DNA from 2 places in the Lysinibacillus sp. FSL R5-0849 genome. Region 2 is predicted to be linked to the other one. Evidence: a T-box and tRNA genes for the amino acid it is inferred to sense, from the RefSeq annotation. Region 2 holds a T-box; the other holds one or more tRNA genes.

Region 1 (4,197 bases), 630 kb from region 2:
TGTTTCTCAAAAGAAATTAAATGAATCATTAACATTTATAGTAGAAACAGCAGTTAACCAAGTGGGAGTTGATGTAAACACGGCCTCTTCATCACTTTTACAATACGTTTCTGGTTTATCTAAAACAGTTGCAGAAAATATCGTGAAGGTTAGAGAAGAGAATGGTCAATTCACTACCCGTGTACAATTAAAGAAAATTCCAAGATTGGGTGCGAAAACTTATGAGCAAGCCATTGGTTTCTTACGTATCTCTGAGGCAAAAAATCCATTTGATTCTACAGGTATCCACCCTGAAAGCTATCATCTTGCAGAACAGATTTTAGGAGAGGCAAAGATCGATAAAAAAGAACTTGGAACGAAGAAGGCGGAGGAAGCTATTGCTGCTTTGGATATTCAACAATTAAGTGGAGTACTAGAGATTGGTGTTGTAACGATTCAAGATATTGTAGATACTTTGATGAAGCCAAGCCGTGATCCACGTGATGCGTTCCCACAGCCATTGCTGAAAACAGATGTATTGAAAATGGAAGATTTAAAAGTTGGTATGGAGCTACAGGGAACTGTGCGAAATGTAGTAGACTTTGGAGCTTTTGTTGATATTGGTGTGAAGCAAGATGGACTTGTGCACATTTCAAAACTTCAAAATAAACGCATTAAACATCCATTAGAAGTTGTGGCGTTAGGAGATATTGTAACCGTTTGGGTTGAACAGATTGATGTTAGTAAAGGGCGGATTTCTTTAACAATGCTTCCTCCTAAAAATCAATTATTAGATTGAGTAATAAATTTTTACCACGCTGTGCATACTACACAGTGTGGTATTCTTGTTGTTGGAGGTGATCAAGTTGGACAATGAGGAACTACAACAGCTTGTATGTCGAATTTCTTTGGAAAGTTTTCAAAAACCATTTATACACCAAGCTTATTTTAATGGAAGGTTACGTTCAACGGGCGGGCGATATCTTTTACAAACGCACAATATTGAGATCAATCCATATGCTTTTGAATTATATGGTATTAAGGAAATTCAAGGCATTGTACTTCATGAACTGTGTCATTACCATTTACATATTGAAGGTAAGGGGTATCAGCATCGGGATAAAGAATTCAGGGAACTATTAAATAAAGTAAAGGCACCTCGTTTCTGTTCAGCGTTACATACTTCTAAATCATCTATAAAAAAACAACGACGCTACACCTATACATGTACTAATTGCCAGCAATTATATGTAAGAAAAATTAAAATGAATGTTGAAAAGTACTGTTGTAGCAAGTGTTTGGGCAGGCTTAAATTATTAGAGTAAAAAAATATTAAAAAAAGATTGACGTATTGTTGAGTTATCCCTATAATAGTAAAAGTCGACAAGATAACGACGACAACATAACACTCATTATTCCGAAGTAGCTCAGTTGGTAGTAGCACCTGACTGTTAATCAGGTTGTCGCAGGTTCGAGTCCTGCCTTCGGAGCCATGGCCCCTTGGTCAAGTGGTTAAGACACCGCCCTTTCACGGCGGTAACACGGGTTCGAATCCCGTAGGGGTCATTTTCATAATTTACTTTGCAAATAATATTGGTCCCGTGGTGTAGCGGTTAACATGCCTGCCTGTCACGCAGGAGATCGCCGGTTCGATCCCGGTCGGGACCGCCACTTATTGGGGTATAGCCAAGCGGTAAGGCAACGGATTTTGATTCCGTCATGCCTAGGTTCGAATCCTAGTACCCCAGCCATTCATTTCTTAATTTGAGCCATTAGCTCAGTTGGTAGAGCATCTGACTTTTAATCAGAGGGTCGAAGGTTCGAGTCCTTCATGGCTCATCTCTTTTAAGAAAAAGGTTGACTTTCTATTGATGTATAGTATAATAAGAAAGTTACTAATTGAATGCGGTCGTGGCGGAACGGCAGACGCGCTAGGTTGAGGGCCTAGTGGGGGCAACCCCGTGGAGGTTCAAGTCCTCTCGGCCGCACCAAAGTCAATTACAAAGTTAATTAATTCATATGCGCCCGTAGCTCAATTGGATAGAGCGTCTGACTACGGATCAGAAGGTTGTGGGTTCGACTCCTGCCGGGCGCGCCATATTTTTTAAAAATAATGCGGGTGTAGTTTAATGGTAAAACCTCAGCCTTCCAAGCTGATGTCGTGAGTTCGATTCTCATCACCCGCTCCAAAAAAAGTGTTGACAACCTCTTGGTTGTTTGATAAGATTAAATAGTTGTCTGATTCGACAACGTTATGAACCTTGAAAACTGAACAAGCAAAACGTAATCAATAAAGTTTTAAGTAGCTAGTTTAGCTAGTGAACGAAACAAAATTTCGGACATCAAAATTGATGCCAGCAAAACAATTTGAGCTAATCAAATTTCTTTTATGGAGAGTTTGATCCTGGCTCAGGACGAACGCTGGCGGCGTGCCTAATACATGCAAGTCGAGCGAACAGAGAAGGAGCTTGCTCCTTCGACGTTAGCGGCGGACGGGTGAGTAACACGTGGGCAACCTACCTTATAGTTTGGGATAACTCCGGGAAACCGGGGCTAATACCGAATAATCTGTTTCACCTCATGGTGAAACACTGAAAGACGGTTTCGGCTGTCGCTATAGGATGGGCCCGCGGCGCATTAGCTAGTTGGTGAGGTAACGGCTCACCAAGGCGACGATGCGTAGCCGACCTGAGAGGGTGATCGGCCACACTGGGACTGAGACACGGCCCAGACTCCTACGGGAGGCAGCAGTAGGGAATCTTCCACAATGGGCGAAAGCCTGATGGAGCAACGCCGCGTGAGTGAAGAAGGATTTCGGTTCGTAAAACTCTGTTGTAAGGGAAGAACAAGTACAGTAGTAACTGGCTGTACCTTGACGGTACCTTATTAGAAAGCCACGGCTAACTACGTGCCAGCAGCCGCGGTAATACGTAGGTGGCAAGCGTTGTCCGGAATTATTGGGCGTAAAGCGCGCGCAGGTGGTTTCTTAAGTCTGATGTGAAAGCCCACGGCTCAACCGTGGAGGGTCATTGGAAACTGGGAGACTTGAGTGCAGAAGAGGATAGTGGAATTCCAAGTGTAGCGGTGAAATGCGTAGAGATTTGGAGGAACACCAGTGGCGAAGGCGACTATCTGGTCTGTAACTGACACTGAGGCGCGAAAGCGTGGGGAGCAAACAGGATTAGATACCCTGGTAGTCCACGCCGTAAACGATGAGTGCTAAGTGTTAGGGGGTTTCCGCCCCTTAGTGCTGCAGCTAACGCATTAAGCACTCCGCCTGGGGAGTACGGTCGCAAGACTGAAACTCAAAGGAATTGACGGGGGCCCGCACAAGCGGTGGAGCATGTGGTTTAATTCGAAGCAACGCGAAGAACCTTACCAGGTCTTGACATCCCGTTGACCACTGTAGAGATATAGTTTCCCCTTCGGGGGCAACGGTGACAGGTGGTGCATGGTTGTCGTCAGCTCGTGTCGTGAGATGTTGGGTTAAGTCCCGCAACGAGCGCAACCCTTGATCTTAGTTGCCATCATTTAGTTGGGCACTCTAAGGTGACTGCCGGTGACAAACCGGAGGAAGGTGGGGATGACGTCAAATCATCATGCCCCTTATGACCTGGGCTACACACGTGCTACAATGGACGATACAAACGGTTGCCAACTCGCGAGAGGGAGCTAATCCGATAAAGTCGTTCTCAGTTCGGATTGTAGGCTGCAACTCGCCTACATGAAGCCGGAATCGCTAGTAATCGCGGATCAGCATGCCGCGGTGAATACGTTCCCGGGCCTTGTACACACCGCCCGTCACACCACGAGAGTTTGTAACACCCGAAGTCGGTGAGGTAACCTTTTGGAGCCAGCCGCCGAAGGTGGGATAGATGATTGGGGTGAAGTCGTAACAAGGTAGCCGTATCGGAAGGTGCGGCTGGATCACCTCCTTTCTAAGGATATTTTCGGAATACAAACCTTGGGTTTGTAAGATTACGTTTTGCGTTCAGTTTTGAAGGTTCATTCTTCTGAATGAAATACTTCAAAACTTGTTCTTTGAAAACTGGATAAAACGACATTGAAATAGTAACAAACACATTTATTTTTTAAGTTTTTTATAGGCTTAATAACATTAAAAGGTTTCAAGACACGAGCAGTTAAATGCGATGTGTATTGAAAGCTGATAGGTTAAGTTATTAAGGGCGCACGGCGAATGCCTTGGCACTAGGAGCC
Region 2 (4,197 bases):
CCTGCCATATATTCTTGTACTTTTTCATCTGCAAGCGCTATTTTTTCAATGTCTTCTTTTGAAGCATCTTTAGCTACGACAATTTTGGCACGAACTTTACCAGCAACTTGCACCGCTACTTCCACTTCATCATCTACAAGTTTTAACTCATCGTATGTTGGCCATTGCTCATAAGAAAGTGTTCCTTCATGACCTAATAGCTTCCAAAGCTCTTCTGCGATATGAGGAGCCATTGGTGCCAACATTTTAACAAAGCCTTCCGCATAAGCTGTTGGGATTACTTCAGCTTTATAGCAATCGTTGATAAATACCATCATTTGTGAAATAGCAGTATTAAAGCGGATACCTTCATAATCCTCTGTCACTTTTTTCACTGTTTGGTGGTATGATTTTTCTAATGTTGCATCATTAGACACTTGAATTTTCGCTGAAATCGTTCCATCCTCTTCATTGACAAGTAGACGCCAAATACGATCTAAGAAGCGACGTGCCCCATCTAAACCATTTGTAGACCAAGCTACAGAAGCCTCAAGTGGCCCCATGAACATTTCATAAAGACGCAATGTATCTGCACCATGTGACTCAATGATTTCGTCTGGGTTCACAACATTCCCTTTAGATTTAGACATTTTTTCATTACCTTCACCAAGAATCATACCTTGGTTAAATAATTTCTGGAATGGCTCTTTCGTATGAACAACGCCTAAATCATATAACACTTTATGCCAGAAGCGTGCGTATAGTAAATGCAATACAGCATGCTCTGCTCCACCAATATAAATATCAACTGGTAACCAGCGTTTTAGTAATTCTGGGTCTGCAATTGCTTCTGTATTGGTAGGATCGATATAGCGTAAGAAGTACCAGCTAGATCCTGCCCATTGCGGCATTGTATTTGTTTCACGGCGTCCCTTTTTACCTGTCTCTGGATCTACAACATTGACCCATTCTGCAATGTTAGCTAATGGTGATTCACCAGTTCCTGAAGGACGGATATTATCTGTTTTCGGTAGCATTAACGGTAATTCCGATTCTGGAACTGCTGTTATCGTACCATCTTCCCAATGGATCATTGGAATAGGCTCTCCCCAGTAACGCTGACGAGAGAATAGCCAGTCGCGCAGACGATAAGATATCTTCTTCTCTCCAACGCCTTTTTGCTCTAACCATTCAATTGCTTTAGCAATACCCTCTACTTTATTTAAGCCATTTAGGAAATCAGAGTTAATATGTTGCCCATCACCTGTAAATGCTTCTTTACTAATGTCCCCACCTTCAAGAACAGGAACAATGTCTAAATTGAATGCTGATGCAAATTCATAGTCACGCTCATCATGTGCAGGAACCGCCATAATAGCACCTGTTCCATAAGACACTAATACATAGTCTGCAATCCAAATTGGCACTTTTTTACCGTTAATCGGATTTACTGCATAGGCACCTGTAAATACGCCAGTTTTTTCTTTTGCTAAATCTGTACGCTCTAAATCAGACTTCATTTTAACTTTTTCTAAATAAGTTTCAACCGCTTGACGTTGATCAGCTGTCGTTATTTGTTCCACTAATTTATGCTCAGGTGCAAGCACACAATATGTAGCGCCAAATAGTGTATCAGGGCGAGTTGTGAACACGGTAAAGTTCTCATCAGTCCCATCGATACCAAATGTTACCTCTGCTCCTTCTGAACGTCCAATCCAGTTACGCTGCATATCTTTAATAGACTCTGGCCAATCAACTTCCTCTAAGTCATCAATTAAACGATCTGCATAGGCAGTAATTTTAAGCATCCATTGCTTCATTGGTCGACGTTCTACTGGATGTCCACCACGCTCTGATTTGCCATCAATTACTTCTTCATTCGCCAATACCGTACCAAGTGCTGGACACCAGTTAACAGCTACTTCATCCACATAAGCTAAACCTTTGTTATAAAGCTGGATAAAAATCCATTGTGTCCATTTATAATACTCTGGATCAGTCGTGTTAATTTCACGATCCCAATCATAGCTGAAACCTAGCTCTTGAATTTGACGTTTGAATGTCGCAATATTTTTCGCTGTAAATTCTGCCGGATCATTCCCCGTATCAAGTGCATATTGCTCCGCTGGTAAACCAAACGCATCCCAGCCCATTGGATGTAATACATTATAGCCTTGCATACGTTTAAAGCGTGATAGAATATCTGTCGCCGTATATCCTTCTGGATGTCCTACGTGTAGTCCAGCGCCAGATGGATATGGGAACATATCTAATGCAAAGAATTTAGGCTTTTCTGTTTCATTTTCAGTTTTGAATGTTTTGTTATCAGCCCAATATTGCTGCCACTTTTTTTCAATTTGTTGATGATTAAAACTCATTTTTTTTCCTCCTTCAATGAATCTTGCTGCTCTTCATTAGAATTGACAAAATATTTAAAAAATAAAAAAACTCGCCCCTTCCTTATAGAAGGGACGAGAGAATTTGCACTCCCGCGGTACCACCCAAATTAGTGATTACACTCGGCTCAAGCTTCCTTAACGCGGAAGAAACGACACACGCTATTTCACGCGGGCAGACTCAGTAGGCGAGTTCGATTTGCTTTCCTACTAGCTTTCACCAGCCGCTAGCTCTCTAAAAAGAACCACAAATCTACTATTCCTCATCACAGTCTTTACATGATATTGCATTTATTCTAATGGAAAGTATTGAAAAGCACAAGCCTTTGTTTACAGCTTACCCATTACTGAACAATTAATTCCTTTTTTTCCTCAGATTTAGAGAATTCTTTGCATTCATGAAAAGCAAAATGCTGACATCCAATACATCGATTTCTGTCCAAATAGCTGAAGGCTCTTGTAATCGCTTCTCCTGTATGCTGATAAAAATGATGGGCTCCAATTTTATCGTAAAGTCCATTTTGCTGAAGGGCTATCTTTAAGTCATCCTGTACCCCTGTTACCAAAATGTTGCCACCCTGTGCTGTAAAATTGTCAATGATATTGCTAAAATATGCTTCACCCGTAGAGTCCATAAAGGGCACTTTCCCCATGCGTAATATCAAAACTCTAGATTGCTGTTGTAAAGTGCTTGCTATCGTTTGTTCAAATCTTTGTGCTGCACCAAAGAACAGTGGACCTTCGATGGTATACAAGCTTATTTGTGGACAATCATGCTGTTGGTGAACGACATGATGCTGCACCTTCTCGCTTTTATTCGAATGGTCTGGTAGTACCTTTGTCACAACAAGCTTTTCACTCATGCGTTTTGCAAACAATAGCACGGCTAACACAAGCCCTACTTCTACCGCTAATGTAAGGCTAGTAAATACGGTTAATAAAAAGGTAATTAATAAAACGAGCGAATCACCAGATTTCAATTTTATAATATGAGCAAAATGCTTACGTTCACTCATATTCCAAGCAACTACCATTAATACGGGTGCCATACTTGCTAAAGGTATATGGGAAGCATATGGTGCTAATAACAATAAGGTGATTAATACAAACACACCATGGATGATACCCGACATTGGGGATACTGCCCCTGTTTTAATGTTAGTTGCAGTACGAGCAATCGCTCCTGTCGCAGGTATTCCTCCAAACATCGGCGTTACGATATTGGCAATTCCTTGACCGATTAGCTCTCGATTACTATTATGCTTGCTATTCGTCATCCCGTCTGCCACGACTGCAGATAACAACGACTCGATACCTCCAAGCATCGCGATGACAAATGCAGGTCCAATAAGCTGCTGTAGGCGCTCGATTGTAATAGTAGGTATTGCGAAATAGGGTAATGTATTAGGTATTTGACCATAGGCTGTGGCAATCGTAGCCACTTGACCTGAAAAAAAGAAAGTCGCCACAAGAGTGGAGACTATAATACCCACTAATGCACCGGGAACCTTTGGAAAGAATTTAGGTGTCATCATTATTGTTATGAAACAAATGACTGCTGTTAAAATACTGAAAATATTAGTAGTTCCAATTTGCTTTCCTATCTCTTGAATATTCGCTATAAAATACTCATGTCTTGTCATATTGGTTAGTCCTAAAAAATTGGCAATTTGACCTGTAAAAATAATTACTGCTATACCTGCTGTAAAACCAATTGTTACAGGACGGGGAATAAATTTTATTAAGGTCCCTAGCTTAAAAATGCCCATTAAGCAAAGCAATACCCCCGCCATTAAACCTGCCAGTAATAAATCCTCATAGC

The links. The T-box of region 2 lies ahead of leuS (leucine--tRNA ligase). A T-box ahead of a tRNA ligase gene usually reads a tRNA of that ligase, here a tRNA-Leu.
Region 1: it has a tRNA-Leu gene. The T-box ahead of leuS (leucine--tRNA ligase) is inferred to sense a tRNA for this amino acid. The anticodon was not compared.

The regions. Positions count from the first base shown of each region.
Region 1 covers NZ_CP152004.1:4,213,171-4,217,367, reverse strand. The annotation lists gene MKY80_RS20865 (Tex family protein) at 1-778, shown strand, start outside; gene MKY80_RS20860 (SprT family protein) at 846-1,304, shown strand; tRNA gene MKY80_RS20855 (tRNA-Asn) at 1,396-1,472, shown strand; tRNA gene MKY80_RS20850 (tRNA-Glu) at 1,474-1,545, shown strand; tRNA gene MKY80_RS20845 (tRNA-Asp) at 1,575-1,650, shown strand; tRNA gene MKY80_RS20840 (tRNA-Gln) at 1,656-1,730, shown strand; tRNA gene MKY80_RS20835 (tRNA-Lys) at 1,746-1,818, shown strand; tRNA gene MKY80_RS20830 (tRNA-Leu) at 1,885-1,970, shown strand; tRNA gene MKY80_RS20825 (tRNA-Arg) at 2,001-2,077, shown strand; tRNA gene MKY80_RS20820 (tRNA-Gly) at 2,095-2,168, shown strand; rRNA gene MKY80_RS20815 (16S ribosomal RNA) at 2,366-3,917, shown strand; rRNA gene MKY80_RS20810 (23S ribosomal RNA) at 4,151-4,197, shown strand, end outside.
Region 2 covers NZ_CP152004.1:3,583,835-3,588,031, forward strand. The annotation lists gene leuS (leucine--tRNA ligase) at 1-2,357, opposite strand, end outside; T-box leader at 2,444-2,654, opposite strand; gene MKY80_RS17570 (SulP family inorganic anion transporter) at 2,720-4,197, opposite strand, start outside.